Regions from separate parts of the Neobacillus phoenicis genome, predicted to be linked through region 1. Evidence: a T-box and tRNA genes for the amino acid it is inferred to sense, from the RefSeq annotation. Region 1 holds a T-box; the other holds one or more tRNA genes.
The links. The T-box of region 1 lies ahead of AA0X95_RS10015 (valine--tRNA ligase). A T-box ahead of a tRNA ligase gene usually reads a tRNA of that ligase, here a tRNA-Val.

Region 1 (8,132 bases):
CATTGTGTTTGGTGTAAAATTACACTAAATTAAGCTAATGAAATGATTTATCAGCGAATTTTGAGCCTTTTTCAGCGAATTTACCCAATATATCGGCGAATTTCCGATTTTATCAGCGAATCGAACCTTTTTATCAGCGAATCACGTTTCTCCTAATTCTTTTCCCGCTGCAATAATGTTTTTTATCATAAATAAATCCCATTGTTCATAGAGTGTAAGTGACATAGTGATTTTGCGTGAAGGATACGAAAGGAGGAGTCGCTTTGTCCCAAGAGAATCAATCGTGCCTACGATTTTCTTTGGAGGAATCTTTGTGGTTTAGAAAAGGACAGGAAGTCGAGGAACTTCTATCGATCTCTCTAGACCCGGATATTACCATCCAGGAAAACGATCAGTACGTAACCATACGTGGTTCGTTGGAGCTTACCGGCGAATATAAAAGTTACGAGCCTAGCAGTGAGGGTGGCGAAGAGGAATTTACGTCCCAAAAGTTTGTAGAGAGGGTGGCTGAACGTGAGGAGGGCACATGTGAATTTTCACACCGCTTCCCAGTTGATATCACCATCCCGAACAATCGGATCCAAAGCATCTATGATATTGATGTCCTGGTAGAATCATTCGATTATGCTACACCAGAGCGCAGCTGTCTCAAACTATCTGCAGAACTGACCATCAGTGGTTTATATGCTGCAGAGCAACAGGAACAAGAAGAACCTGAGTATGAAGTACTTAACCGTTACGAAATAGAAGAGGCTGAGGAAGAAGTAGCCATTGAACAAGGGGCAGTTCAAAGCACATACGAAAACAACTTCTTATTTGAAGCGGAGGCAAGAAAACAACAGGAAGAGGAAGAAGTAGAAGTATTACCGAAGTTCCCAACCTTTAACTACCAGCCTTCAGCAGAAGAACAAGAAGAATTTGAGCCGGCATGGGCCAGAAACGAAGGCGGCCAACCGGTCGAGATGGAAGAAGAGGAAGTCGGTGTTCAAGAACAAGCGGCACCACAACCAGAGGTTATTTTTGAAGAGGAAGTAGTGCATGTAGAAGAAAGCTCATCATCCCCTGAGGAAGCACCGAAGGTTAAGAAGAAAAAGGCAGCCAAGAAGAAGAGTATGACACTTACCGAATTTTTTGCAAGGAAAGACGAAAACTCCGCCCAAACCAGTTTAAGAGTTTGCATAGTACAAAAAGGGGACACAGTAAATACCCTCGCAGATCGTTATGATATTACGGTTCAAAATCTGCTACGCGAAAATAATTTGGACCTTAATCAAGATGTTTATGAGGGGCAGGTACTATACATCCCTAGTGCTTTTGCAAAAAAATAACTATTCACAAGTGTTGAGCGGGTTTTCTTTAACCTGCTCAGCTTCTTTTAAATACTATTTCGGCTTTTCCATTGAAAGAAGGTCGAGTTGACATGAATGAGTCAAATCGGATAGAAATGTTAGCGCCTGTATTAAAAAATTATTATATTGAGCCTCATTTTGTAGAAGATTTCGGCACCGTACAAAAGATTTATTCCAATAAAGGTACGTTTGCCTTAAAGAAAATCAATCCCTCTATTGGGACTGATTTCATTCGCCATGTGCATCTACTGTACCAAAAAGGGTTTAATCGCATCGTCCCAATTTATCCAACAATGGATGGCAGGTATGCTGTGCTGCACGAAAATGACCTGTACTATCTTATGCCTTGGATGCCAAATGATCTAAAAGATAACCGCGAGCAAACCAATATGCAGTTATTTCGCGAATTAGCGAGACTTCACACCCTTTCTGCAAAAGAAATCACTGTCAACAAAGAAGAACGAACAGAGCATTATGAAAAAACCATTCAAGAAATGGAAAAACAGCAGGAATTTCTGGATGGTTTCATCGATCAATGCGAAAAAAAGACATACATGTCTCCGTTTGAATTATTGTATTGTATGTATTATAACGAAGTTAGCCAAGCACTAAAATTTTCAAAAACAAAATTTGAAGAATGGTATGAAAATACAAAGGAAACCGAAAAGGCACGAATGGTAATAACCCACGGGAAACTAGCTTCTGAGCATTTTTTGTATGATGATCGAGGATACGGCTATTTTATTAACTTTGAAAATGCACGTTATGGGTCTCCGATACATGATTTGCTCCCCTATCTTTCTCGTGCAATTAATACCAGGCCGAAGCGGAGTGATACGGCGATCGACTGGGTGTACCATTATTTCAAATACTTCCCCTTTAAACCAGATGAGAAGCTATTATTTTTCAGCTATTTAGCTCTTCCCATTCCAATCATTCAGGTAGCGGAGAGCTATTATCGAAAGCAGGGGCGAAAAAATGAGTTGAAATATGTAAGCCAACTGCAGCACCGTTACTGGCATTTAAAGAATTCGGAGTATATTGTAATGAAAATGACGGAAATCGAAAACGCACAAAAAGCAAAAGAAGGAGCCCAGCAGCAGTCATAACTCTGCGAGATGGGCTCCTTAAATAATGTCAAAATAAATAGAAACGGCAAGAACGAGAAAACAGGTTAATAGTAATACATCAAATACGGTTGGTAAAAGCAGCGTGCGGATAAATTGAAAAATACTAAATGGAATTATCAATTGGGCAGCAAACCTACGGCACATAATGAACCATGGTTTGTATTTGTATTTATGAAAATTCCTCTTCATCCCAGAACCTCCCCATTGGGATTTGACTTTTATTTATATATATATTCCAAATGCCTATAGAAGTTCTCCATTACATACATACAGTATAAAAAATAAAAAAATTGGTTATCATGATTGACGTCAAACCCTTTTTTTCGGTAGTATTACAATATAATTTAAAAAACTAAGCAACGATAGGGAAGAGTACGATGCCAGCCTACTTGTAGAGAGGGAAATCATTAGCTGAAAGATTTCCTAAGAGGAACATCAGAAGGTCGCCCAGGAGCTTCTTCTGCGAAAAGGTCAAATGATCTGATTAGTTGAAGACGGATGAAATCCGTTATCCCATTAAGTGCCAATCATATTTTTTTGATTGGAAAAAAGGTGGTACCGCGAAGCAAACTCCATTCGTCCTTTTATGACGAATGGGGTTTTTTATGTTTCTGTGGAAACAGTAGTTTAAGAAGGAGGAAATTTTAATGGAAACAAAAGAATTAACGATGCCAACGAAATACGACCCGCAATCGATTGAAAAAGGTCGTTATGACTGGTGGCTGCAAGGTAAGTATTTTGAAGCAAAGGATGACGAGGGAAAACAGCCTTATACTGTTGTTATTCCACCGCCAAACGTAACAGGTAAGCTTCATCTAGGTCATGCATGGGATACAACCCTTCAAGATATCGTTACACGAATGAAACGGATGCAAGGCTATGATGTTCTATGGCTTCCTGGTATGGACCATGCGGGAATTGCCACACAGGCAAAGGTAGAACAGAAGCTACGCAGTGAAGGCAAAAGCCGTTACGATTTAGGCCGTGAAAAGTTCGTTGAAGAAACATGGAAGTGGAAGGAAGAATATGCTTCCCACATCCGTCAGCAATGGTCGAAGCTAGGTTTAGGCTTAGATTACAGCCGTGAGCGTTTTACTTTGGATGAAGGGTTATCAGATGCCGTTCGTGAAGTATTCGTTACTCTATACAATAAAGGCTTGATTTACCGTGGTGAATATATCATTAACTGGGATCCGTCTACGAAAACAGCCCTATCTGACATTGAAGTAATCTATAAAGATGTTCAGGGTGCTTTTTACCATCTGAGATATCCTTTAGCTGATGGTTCTGGATCAATCGAAGTTGCGACAACACGTCCGGAAACGATGCTGGGAGATACAGCCGTTGCGGTTCATCCGGAAGACGAGCGCTACAAGCATTTGATTGGCAAATCGGTTATTCTGCCAATCGTTGGCCGTGAAATTCCAATCGTTGCTGATGATTATGTAGATATGGAATTCGGTTCTGGGGCAGTTAAAATTACCCCGGCACATGACCCGAACGACTTTGAACTAGGGAACCGTCATAATCTTGAGCGTATCCTTGTGATGAATGAAGACGGCTCTATGAACGATAAAGCAGGAAAATATAAAGGCATGGATCGCTTCGATTGCCGCAAGCAAATTGTAAAGGACCTTCAAGAACAAGGCGTTCTTTTCAAAATTGAGGAGCATCTTCATTCAGTTGGACACTCCGAGCGTAGTGGTGCAGTTGTTGAACCTTACCTATCTACTCAATGGTTCGTTAAGATGCAGCCACTGGCAGATGAAGCGATTGCCCTTCAAAATAAAGAAAACAAAGTAAACTTTGTTCCTGATCGCTTTGAAAAAACATATCTACGCTGGATGGAAAATATTCGTGACTGGTGTATATCCCGTCAGCTTTGGTGGGGACATCGTATTCCAGCTTGGTACCACAAAGAAACAGGTGAAGTATATGTTGGTCACGAGGCACCTGCAGACGCTGAAAACTGGGAACAGGACAAAGACGTATTAGATACGTGGTTCAGCTCCGCATTATGGCCGTTCTCAACCATGGGCTGGCCGAACAAGGAAGCAGCAGATTTTAAACGTTACTTCCCAACAGACGTTCTAGTAACAGGTTACGATATCATCTTCTTCTGGGTATCCCGAATGATTTTCCAAAGCATTGAATTTACGGGAGAGCGTCCATTTAAAGATGTTCTGATTCACGGACTTGTTCGTGACGAACAAGGTCGCAAAATGAGTAAATCTCTTGGTAACGGTGTAGATCCAATGGATGTTATTGACCAATATGGAGCTGACTCCTTACGTTACTTCCTTTCTACAGGCACATCACCAGGTCAGGATTTACGTTATAGCACCGAAAAAGTTGAAGCTACATGGAACTTTGCGAATAAAATTTGGAATGCTTCCCGCTTTGCCTTAATGAATATGGACGGCATGACTTATGAAGAAATTGATTTCAGCGGTGAAAAGTCCGTTGCCGATAAGTGGATCTTAACGAGACTAAATGAAACGATTGACCATGTTACTAAGCTTTCTGACCGCTATGAATTCGGTGAAGTAGGCCGTGCGTTATACAACTTCATTTGGGATGACTTCTGTGACTGGTACATTGAAATGGCAAAACTTCCATTATATGGTGAAGACGAAGCAGCGAAGAAAACAACTCGTTCAATCCTTGCTTATGTATTAGATCAAACGATGCGCCTATTACATCCGTTTATGCCATTCATTACCGAGGAAATTTGGCAAAACCTCCCACATGCAGGTGAGTCCATTACAACAGCTGCATGGCCAGAGGTAAAACCTGAGCTTTCTGATGAACAAGCTGCACAAGATATGAAGCTACTTATGGAAATGATTCGCGCGGTACGTAACATTCGTGCAGAAGTAAATACGCCAATGAGTAAGAAAATTAAAATGCTGGTGAAAGCGAAGGACGAATCAATCCTGAAGGCGATTGAAACAAACCGCACTTATATTGAGCGCTTCTGTAACCCAGAGGAATTACAAATGGGCATCGATATTGAATCACCTGAAAAAGCGATGTCAGCTGTTATTACCGGCTTAGAAATCATTCTTCCGCTTGAAGGCTTAATTAACATTGATGAAGAAATTGCTCGGCTTGAGAAGGAATATGAGAAGTTAAATAAAGAAGTAGAGCGCGTTCAAAAGAAATTAGGCAATGAAGGATTTATGAAAAAAGCACCTGAAAGTGTTATTGCTGAAGAGCGTGCAAAGGAAAATGACTATCTTGAAAAAAGAAGCATCGTGGAAGCACGTATTAAAGAATTAAGAGGGTAACCTTTATTAAAAGGGGTCAGCCCCCACTAATATATCTGTGGGGTTAGACCCCTTTTTCTTATTAATCAAAATGGACGGGGTGTCACGAAATGTTTACTTCATACAAAGAAGCCCTAGACTGGATTCACGGGAGATTACGGCTTGGGATTAAGCCTGGTTTAAAACGTATGGAATGGATGATGGACAAGCTGGGTTCCCCTGAAAAGAAAATCCAAACCATCCATGTGGGGGGGACTAATGGGAAAGGATCGACCGTCACCTACCTTCGAAATATTTTACAAGCAGCAGGCTATACGGTTGGTACCTTTACCTCACCCTATATCGAGCAATTTAATGAGCGTATTAGTGTCAATGGAAAACCGATTACGGATGAAGAGCTTTTACACCTGGCCAATGTCATTCGACCATTAGCAGATGAATTGGAAGAAACAGAGCTTGGCGGACCGACTGAGTTTGAAGTGATCACCGCTATGTCGTTTTATTATTTTGCAGAAATAGGAAGTGTGGACGTGGTTGTTTATGAAGTGGGATTAGGAGGACGATTTGACTCCACCAACATTCTTCATCCATTAGCTTCTATTATTACAAATATCGGATTGGACCACACGAACATTCTCGGAAACACGTATGAGGAAATCGCTTTTGAAAAAGCAGGAATCATCAAGGAGCAAACTCCAATTTTTACGGCGGTTAAACATCCAGGAGCTCTTAACGTAATAGAGAATCAAGCGAAAAAAATGAAGGCACGTATTTACCGACTGAACCAGGAATTTTCAATTTCTGAGCACCAATCATTGGGTAAAGGTGAAAAGTTTACCTTAACCACACCATCAAAAGCCTTCAGTGATTTCGAAATCAGTATGATCGGTCAGCATCAAACGGAAAATGCGGCTCTTGCAGTCTGTGCAGCACTATACTTAAATCAAGAGGGTTCGTTTCCTATCAGTGAGAAAGCGATTAGAGAAGGCTTGAAACAGGCATACTGGCCTGGCAGATTTGAAATTCTATCTGAAAATCCATTAGTCATCATCGATGGGGCTCACAATGAGGAAGGGATTACAGCACTTGTCCAAGAATTATCAACGAGATATAGAGAACGGCACATCCATATTGTGTTTGCTGCATTAAAGGATAAGAAGCTGGATGAAATGATTTCTAAGCTAGATAAAATAGCGAATCAACTCTCATTTGTTAGCTTTGACTTTCCGCGAGCAGCTTCAGCAGAAGAATTAGTAAACATCAGCCAATCGGCTAATAAAGTGGCTGTAAACAACTGGGAGTCCTATCTGATGGATGAAATTCAAGACCTTGATTCAAAAAGTATGTTGGTCATAACTGGTTCACTATATTTCATTTCTGTAGCAAAGCCAGAAATATGTAAATATTTGAAAAATACGACGATTTCTTTGTGACAAGCTATTGTAAAAGTGGTAAAATGTTTTTATCTTGAATTAATGATAATTAGGGGAGGTGGGGCAAAATGGATGTAAAGCCACAAACAAAACAAGCCATTTTTCTTGTATGGTTTTTATTAGTTCCTGCAGGGCTGTGGTTTACCTATCATACGTATCCTCCTAAAATTAACGGGCATTGGATAGATCTATTAGCCTTTTTGCTATTAACCTCAGTCGTTGCCTCCATGCCTATTGTCATTAACGAAATGTTTATCTTTTTAATTCAATGGGTGGCACTGGCTACCTTTTTGCGGTTTGGTTTATTCGTGGAAATCATCTTTGCTCAAATTGCCGTCGTAGTGTTAGTTCTTAAGCTGAGGATTCTCCGTAAGGGCGAATTGTTCCGCTTACCGCTAAATTTGATTATGTTCTTTTTCGTTTCTTTTTTAAGTGGTGGTTTGTATTATTTACTAGGCGGACATACAGGACCCAAATTACAAATAAATGCGGACTTCTTATTGCTGGCAGTCTTGTACGCAGTACTAAGCTATACATTAAATCAAGTGATTCTAGCGTTTAATCTATATGTGATTTATAAAAGTAAAGATCCGTATTTTGGGAAAGAATTCTTTGTCGAGACAATCACAACGTTAATAACCTTCCCAATCGGATTCATCTTGTACATTCTCTATAATCAAGTGGGCTTATTAGCCCTTTTGTTTGTAGGAGTACCGTTTGTCAGCTTATCTACAATCTTTAATCTCTATTATTCTAGTGAAAAAATAAATGAATACCTGCAAAAGGCAGCAGAAATTGGCCATCAAATGGCTGAACGCTTATTTATTGATGATGTCGTTGACCTTTTTATTAAGAAATTAAGTGAAATGCTGCCGGTGGATTATGCTTATATCCTTGAGGCCAGCGGCGACGAACTGAAATTGATTCGCCGGATTGAATCAGGACAAGTGT
Region 2 (8,132 bases), 2.5 Mb from region 1:
TAGGGTCACTGCCCCTGAAGCTATAGATCGCCTGGTCATCATCACCGACTGCACAGACATTTTTGTTTTTTCTGGATAAAAGCTTAACCAGCTCGTATTGCACTTTATTAATATCCTGAAACTCATCGATTAAAAAATAGTGAAAACGATCTTGATATTGTTGAAGAAGTGCGGGAGATGTTTTGAGAAGCTGATAACAGCCGATCAGCATGTCATCAAAGTCAAATAAACCTTCTCTTTGTTTGAACTCTTCATATTTTGTATATAAAAAGACAACTTTCTCTTCCCACTCTGTGGAAGGTTGAACTTCATTAGGCAGGAGTAGGGAGTTTTTCCAAAGTCCAATTTGCTGAAGAGCTAGATCATAAGCAAATTCTTTCTCCGATAAATCAAGCTCTTTACCGGCTTCCTTCAAAATTTTATCCCGCTGCCATTCTTTTTTTAATAGTTTATTAGCCGACCAATTCACAGAATCATGAAACATAAGGATCCGGTAAAAGATGCTGTGAAAGGTTCCTGTAACTAGTAAGTTAATCTTCTCGCGGTTTATTTCTGGATAAGAGAGCAAACGATGCTTCATTTCCGCAGCTGCTTTTGATGTAAAGGTAACAAGCATAATTGAGCGAGGATCCGCTTGGTTTACTTCCAACATATAGGCTGTCCTGGCGGTTAACACCCGGGTTTTCCCACTACCGGCACCAGCTAAGACTAGCAATGAGCCTTCCGTTTCCATAACAGCCGCCGCCTGATTATCATCTAGGACCACTCCTGTGCCTTCGAGTTGCTGAAGGTATGACGGGCGTTCAATTTTTGGCTTGGTCTCTGCTGCTTTAAATGGAATTTGATATTCTATATGTTTTGCAGACTTGAAAAGTTCAACATCTTTGGGGGCCTCCGTAATGGTTCTTCCTTGCGGTATTTTAAAGCCGTTTCGTTCAATATAGTTTGGTGTGTCATCGATTTGGGTTACAGGAGAACTTGGTTCTGAACAATCTTTCTTAGGAGCATGCGCGTGAAAAAAATGTGGATAATCTTGAATCCCTAAAAACAGCTGCACCTTTTCCTTGCAAGCAGGACATAGGAGCTCTCCATTTTTACCAGCAAGGAATATCTTTTGATATTGTTCCCGGGCCAGTTGCTCAAGTTCAATGGTTTGATTTTGGTAGATAGCAGTTTTCATATAGTAAAACCTCAATTTCGATAAATACGACTGTTCTATCATAACAAAACCTGCTAGAGACGGAAAGTGTTTCATATATTAACCATTATATAAAAAAACACTTGCCGTTTTCTCCGGCAAGTGGTTCGTATGTTACATTTCTTTCATCATGGTTTTATGAGGAATGCCTGCATCGAGGAATTCTTCAGAGACACCCTCGTAGCCAAGACGTGAATAAAAAGGGATGGCTTGAGTTTGGGCATTAAGTTTTAACTTATGTAGCCCTTGTTCACGGGCATGCTCCTCAATGCCATTCATGACGGCATTACCAGCACCCGTCTTTCTTGCTTCCTTTAATACACAAATTCGTTCTACTTTTCCATATCCATCAACCACACGGAATCGACCTGCACCGATTGGCGCATCATCCTTATAGAGGACAAAATGAACAGCCTCATCTTCGAATTGATCAATTTCCTCTTCAAGAGGAACGTTTTGTTCTTCAACAAAAACAGTCTTTCGAATGGAAAATGCATCTTCCAGTTCATTTTTATTTTCAACTACTTTAAGCTTCACTTTTCCTGTTCCTTTCCAAGACGAAATGTTTCATATACGGTCCAAGAACCGTTTTCTAATTGATAGAGAAGGTGGAATCGGTCAATGGTTTCTTCGTGATCAATTTTTGTCATTCTGAGTGATCCAAAGACATCGGAGTGTTCATCATTAGAGAGTTTTTGACCAATCGTAATATGAGGGACAAAGGCATACTCTAACGGTGAATCGCTAAAAGTTTGATTGATTTCGGAATGCAGATTGGTAAGTTCTTCTGTCGGATCAACTTTAAAATAAATCACATTATTTACAGGTTGAAAAGAACTGATCTTTGAAGTTTTTAATGAAAAAGGATGGGTATTTTGAGCGATTTGCAGTAGCTTATTTGCTACATCCTTTGCATCCTCTTCTGTTGCTTCAAAGGAATTTTTTAATGTTAAGTGTGGAGGAATAAGTGAATAGTGTGGATCATAACGTTTACGGTAAGAATTCACTAAGTCTTGAAGCTTTTTTGATGGAAAGATAACAACTCCAAATTTCATACGTTTATACCTCCGTTATTAAATAATTATTTTAATAGAAGATTAATACTCATAAAAGCCTTCTTGTTATTATATCAAATTTTCAAACTATATTAAATAATAGAAAATACTCAAACTTTTGCTAATATGTGTTAGAAAAACATTTTCAGTGCCCGTCTTAAATCTGGCTGCCAATAGGTCCACGTATGATCACCATTAAATTCTTCATAGAAGTATGTAATGGATTTTTCTGAAATTATTTTTGATAGTTCCCTGTTAGGGCGTAAAAAGTTCTTAACTTGTCCATCTGTGGTTGGTACTTCCGTTTCTTGGATTCCAATTACATGATAAATCTCTAGTAGCTGAGTATCTGTAAAATCTTTTATTAATCCTAAGACCTTATGATTCACATAGGGTGATTGCAAAAGTACCTTTCCAAAAGTATGTGGATATTGAATGGCTGTCATTAAAGAGACGGTGGCCCCAAGAGAATCACCAATAAGTGCTCGGGTTGTACCCATTTGATAGGTTGGAAACTCCGTATCAAGAAATGGTACTAATTCGTGTGCTAGGAAGCGAATGTATTTCTCATTTTGATCACCATTTGGATGATATTTTCTGCGGCGGTCAGCAACATCTTTATAGGGTATCCCCACAATAATTAAATTTTCAATTTCTCTATTATAAAGAAACTCATCTGCTAATCGGCCAAGTCTGCCAAGTTGAAAATAATCACGGCCATCCTGGGTAATCAGCAGAGAGTATTTATAGAGTGGTGAGAAGTTTGCTGGAAGGTAAACAAGGAGCAGGATGTCCTCTCCAAGCTCTTTGCTATGAAAGGTAAGTTCTTTAATCGTGCCTTTAGGAAATTCCATGTGATAAAACCCCCATATTCAGTAGATACATTAGAATTTTACCATAACTCGACTGGAAATGCTTTCACAAGGGGGAATAAAGGGATTGGTAAGCTGCTGTTAAGAGGTAAAGAGGAATTAATGAAGATATCGCTTTTTCGGTTGTGATTCGGGCATTAGGGATAAGATGTTTTCCCGTTTAAAGGTGCGCATCTGTTTCCGAAGCAAACAGTACCCGCGGATATAATCATCATTAATTTCCTTCACAATTAGTTTTCGTTGTGAAATTTCTTGATTATCAGCAAGGTAAATCATTTCCAATGGCATGTTTTCTTCAATTGAACGAATAAAAAGCCCATCCATTTAAATCACTCCTTTCTTTTATAATATTATTATAACCGAACATTAGTTCTTTATTCAATAAAAACAAGAACTAATGTTCTTGTTTTCTGGGGTTATATATTGGAAATTAATTATTGACTTTTGCTAGAATATTATTATAATTAGATATGTAGTTTAATAAGCGATCTGTTAGCTCAGTTGGGAGAGCGCAACCTTGACAGGGTTGAGGTCGGGGGTTCGAACCCCTCACAGGTCATTAATACAGAGCCTTGGTAACCGTTGTGTTATCAAGGTTTTTCCTATATAACAGAAAATTTAGTTTGAAATAGTACAGATGAATTGGTGGCAAGTTGGTGGCAAAATTAAAAAGTCTAAATCATAAATAAGTAACTAGAACAGATTATTAAGCTTGTTCCTTTTTATTTTTCGAAAAAAATTGATCGAATTGGTTTGCAGCAGCTTCGTCTGCACTTTCCAGAGCATGACCATACAGGTCCATAGTTGTACCTATTTTAGAATGCCCTAATCTGGCGCTAATGGTCTTCATGTGAACGCCTTGGTTAATCAGCAGTGTTGCTGAGGTATGCCTAAGCTCATGAAAGGTAATATGAGGTAAACCATATTTTCAATCTTTTTCTCCACCAGGTCGTAATACTGGATGGATACATCGGGTTGCCCTCTGGTGATGAAAATAATAGAAATTGTACATCACTTTCTATACCCATTCGTAATCTTTCTCGAAGTTTATATGCTTTATATTTTTTAATTTGTTGTACAACGCTGTTCGATAATGAAATTGTACGATTTGAATTTTTTGTTTTTGGTTCTTTAAAAATATAACCATCCTCTTTTGTATGGGATAGCGCTTGTTGAACGTAAATTTTTCCTTTTTCCAAATCAATGTGCTTCCATTCTAATCCAAGAATTTCTCCTTTACGCATTCCTGTGGTGATTGCCAGAGTTACAATCATCCTCCACTTAATATCTTCATTAGATAAGTGTTCCATTAATTGATGGACCTGTTCCTCTGTAAAAACATGCGCTTTTTTGAATTCCGCTTTTGGCTTCTTTACATTTGCTACAGGGTTTTCCTTTATAACCTTCCATTCTACGCAACGACTGAAAATATTTTTTAGTATCCGATGATAAAACTGTATGGTTGCTGAAGATAGCCCACCTTCCTTTCCGTCAGAACGAACGCCATTTTTAGAAAGGCTCTCTAAAAAATTGAGAATTTGAAAAGTGTTAATTTGGTCTACACGTATATGACCAAAAGTGGGAATAATCCTTTGTTCCAGGTATGACATGTAATTTTCCAATGTTTTTGGGATATTATGTTTTCGGGCATATTTTTCCTTCCATTCCTCGACAAATGTGGAAAACGTCATTTTCTGTGGAGCTATGTATTCTCCAGTTTCAATTTCAACAACGAACTTTGCCAGTTCTTTTTCTGCTTCTGTTTTATTTTTGCATTTTACGGTTTTTGTTTTTCTAATACGCTTTCCTTCTGTATCAAAACCGAGTGGAACAATCAAACGATACGAATTTTTACCCCGTTCTTCTATATGTGCCATTATTATCTCCCCTTTATTTAGTATTTCTTTCTCTTGTACGGCGTTTCTTTAATCGCTCACTACAAGTTTCTAAGGGTGATTAATATGCAATTGCTGGATACAACACTGCACAAGGATACGCTGGGGACATTTATTTCTGATTTAATATTGCAGGTTCTTTCATTTGTTGCGGAAAAAGAAAGAGAGGATATTATTAAATGGCAACGGGAAGGGATTGAATCGGCAAAAGCAAAAGGAAAACATTTAGGTAGACCGAAAATGAACCTAGACTTATTAAATGAGAAACAAAAAGCAATTTTAAAAACAAAATATGAATCATGGAAAGGGAACGAAATAACGGCTGTCGATTTTATGAATCAAATGGAACTAAAGAAAAATACATTTTATAAAATTATTAAAGAATATGAAGGTAATAGGTGCTAAAAAACAGTACCTATTTTTTTTTAGTTGTTAAAAAGGTAATAATAACTTTACCTCAATTAGTTCTGGAATGGACCATTATCTTGGCGCATGATGTTAGACGGAATTGGCTTGGACATAGGTAGACCAATGAGTCCCTTCTTTCCATGATTTGAGTCATATATCCACATGTTTGTTCATCTACTTCACCTTTTATAGATGGATGAACGATGGGTTTGTATGCAATCAATGGAAGAAGGGTAAGCATTGGTCTATTTTTTGTTCCTAGATTATAAAAAAATGAGAACACAATGAAATTTCATCCCTTGGATTTTTATAACTTTTTTACACCTTTGCGCGAAATTTTTACCCTATTTTGACGCGGAATCGAAGTAGAATCAGAATATCCAAGATAAACAATTCAATATGAATAAAAATTAACACTAGTTCAACTTAAAGAATTTCTAAAGATGAAAAAATTCTTGTGGAGGTATCAGAATGTCAATAATTCAAGAGGCTCTAATTTGGAAGGTTATGATTTGCACAGGCATTGGAATAATTGGCTTTATCATCTTTGGTTGTTCAACTTTTTTTCGTAAAATCTGGCGTAAGATAAGAAATATTATGGGAGAAACGAAATAAACCAGATTAAAAAAATATAAATCTATAAATCTAATTCTAAAACCAAATCAACCTGGAGTGGTCGTCGGAGCCACAAGTGCTGTGAGAGAGGAAGGGCTCATAGTGATTTGGCAAAATTAATATAAATCATGTGAAAATTTAACACATGATATTGAAAGTATATGTTCTGAAATAGTAGACCAATGAGTACCTTTTTTTTCAAAGTTGAATCAGGAATCCCAACGGTTCTTTATTTGTTTGCATTTTTATCTAACATCGATGGGTTTATATTCAATCATAAAAAACCGGTCTTGTGTAGTATTGAATTTGGAGGAATTTATTATGTTTGAAAAATTCTTTGATTACCTTGGTTTTGCTACACCTTTTATAGTATTCTTTTACTTAATTTTGCTAGAAAAATTGAAAAGTAGAAAAAAATAAATAAATAAGAGAAACTTATGTCTCTTTATTCTGCCAATGAATTAGAAAAAGGAATTTGGAAGACAGAACGCAAAGTGAGGCAAAATCTTCGCTAGGCGTTAAGTAGACCTGATGAATTTTTCTCCTATATTATTTTGGTGTTGCAAATCATAATGCAGCTTGGGAATAGTTCTATTCTCCACAGAACGATTATGATTTTGCATGTCTGCAAATACGGGGAGAAAGAAATCTAGGTCTATTTTTTGTAAAACCTGATGGATTTTACCAGAAGATTTCTTTCAATAAAATTAAGTTTGAGTTTAGGAAAATGGCTAAGATTACTGGAATAAGCCGGAAGAAGAGAGGTTGGTAAAAATGGGAATGATCGTACAAAAATTCGGAGGCACTTCGGTAGGAACTATAGAGAGAATTTTAAAGGCTGCTGATAAAATTATTGCCGCAAAGCAAAAAGGAAAAGATGTCGTTGTTGTTGTATCGGCAATGGGAAAAACAACAGATGTCCTAGTGGATATGGCAAGAGAAATCTGGGATGAAGTACCTGAGCGGGAAATGGATATGCTTTTATCAACGGGAGAACAGGTATCGATCGCTTTACTATCCATGGCATTACAAAGTAAGGGGTATTCTGCTGTCTCGTTAACAGGATGGCAGGCTGGAATATTAACAGAACCGGAACACTCCAAAGCAAGAATTAAAGAAATTGACACCTTTAAAATCCTGTCCCATATTCATATGGGAAAGATTGTAATTGTCGCTGGTTTCCAAGGAGTTACAGAAAATGGGGAAATTACTACGTTGGGACGCGGAGGATCCGATACGACAGCGGTAGCGTTGGCATCCAGCCTCAATGCTGACTTATGTGAAATCTATACAGATGTAGATGGAGTGTATTCTGCTGACCCGCGTATTGTACCTACAGCTAGGAAAATAAAAAGTATCTCTTTTGACGAGATGTTGGAAATGGCAAAATTAGGGGCAGGTGTTTTACATCCGCGTGCCGTGAAGTATGCGAAGAAATATAAAGTAAGATTAACGGTGCGATCCAGTTATTCCAATGTTGAAGGGACTTATATACAAGGGAATTTGGGAATGGAAAAAGACGGTCACGTATGCGGCATTCCCCATACAGAGGATGTGGTGTCAATAATAATTACCAATTTTCTTAATGAAGCAGATCGAATGTATGCTTTATTTTCCTCATTGATGCAATCCCGAATTCCTATTGATTTTTTCTATCTAAGCTCCAAGGATTTACCGAAAACGAATATTTCTTTCGTTGTATCAAAGGAGGATGCAAAGCTGACATTAAAGTTATTAGAGTCACTGAAAGAAAGTATTGCCTTTGATGAGGCTTATGTAGAGACAGGATTAGGTATAGTTTCAATTGTTGGTGAAGGTTTGATCTCTGCTACGGATATCGTCCCAAAAATGCTAACTGCACTTGCCTGCTCAAATGTCTCTCCAAATATGATAAGTTCTTCGGAAAATGTGGTTTCATGTCTAGTCCCTGCCGATAGGATGGTAACAGCTGTTAGATCTCTTCATAGTTCGTTTGGTCTGGATACGGCAGAATTAGTTATTGTTCATTAACTATAAAATGATAAATTTGATGTGCTGTGCATTAGATAGCAATAAAACTTTTAATGTTTATAAATCCAAAAGAATGCTG

Region 2: it encodes a tRNA-Val, which carries the amino acid that the T-box ahead of AA0X95_RS10015 (valine--tRNA ligase) is inferred to sense. The anticodon was not compared.

Annotation. Positions count from the first base shown of each region.
Region 1 covers NZ_CP154847.1:1,953,333-1,961,464, forward strand. Annotated here, with positions in the region: gene spoVID (stage VI sporulation protein D) at 237-1,328, shown strand; gene ysxE (spore coat protein YsxE) at 1,421-2,458, shown strand; gene AA0X95_RS10010 (hypothetical protein) at 2,477-2,668, opposite strand; T-box leader at 2,830-3,066, shown strand; gene AA0X95_RS10015 (valine--tRNA ligase) at 3,127-5,769, shown strand; gene AA0X95_RS10020 (bifunctional folylpolyglutamate synthase/dihydrofolate synthase) at 5,859-7,181, shown strand; gene AA0X95_RS10025 (sensor domain-containing diguanylate cyclase) at 7,250-8,132, shown strand, end outside.
Region 2 covers NZ_CP154847.1:4,467,836-4,475,967, reverse strand. Annotated here, with positions in the region: gene AA0X95_RS22900 (competence protein CoiA family protein) at 1-1,180, opposite strand, end outside; gene AA0X95_RS22895 (GNAT family N-acetyltransferase) at 1,313-1,735, opposite strand; gene AA0X95_RS22890 (YjcG family protein) at 1,732-2,253, opposite strand; gene AA0X95_RS22885 (alpha/beta hydrolase) at 2,385-3,107, opposite strand; gene AA0X95_RS22880 (hypothetical protein) at 3,225-3,449, opposite strand; tRNA gene AA0X95_RS22875 (tRNA-Val) at 3,612-3,684, shown strand; gene AA0X95_RS22870 (hypothetical protein) at 3,832-3,993, opposite strand; gene xerC (tyrosine recombinase XerC) at 4,022-5,002, opposite strand; gene AA0X95_RS22860 (hypothetical protein) at 5,087-5,425, shown strand; gene AA0X95_RS22855 (hypothetical protein) at 5,900-6,043, shown strand; gene AA0X95_RS22850 (aspartate kinase) at 6,818-8,053, shown strand.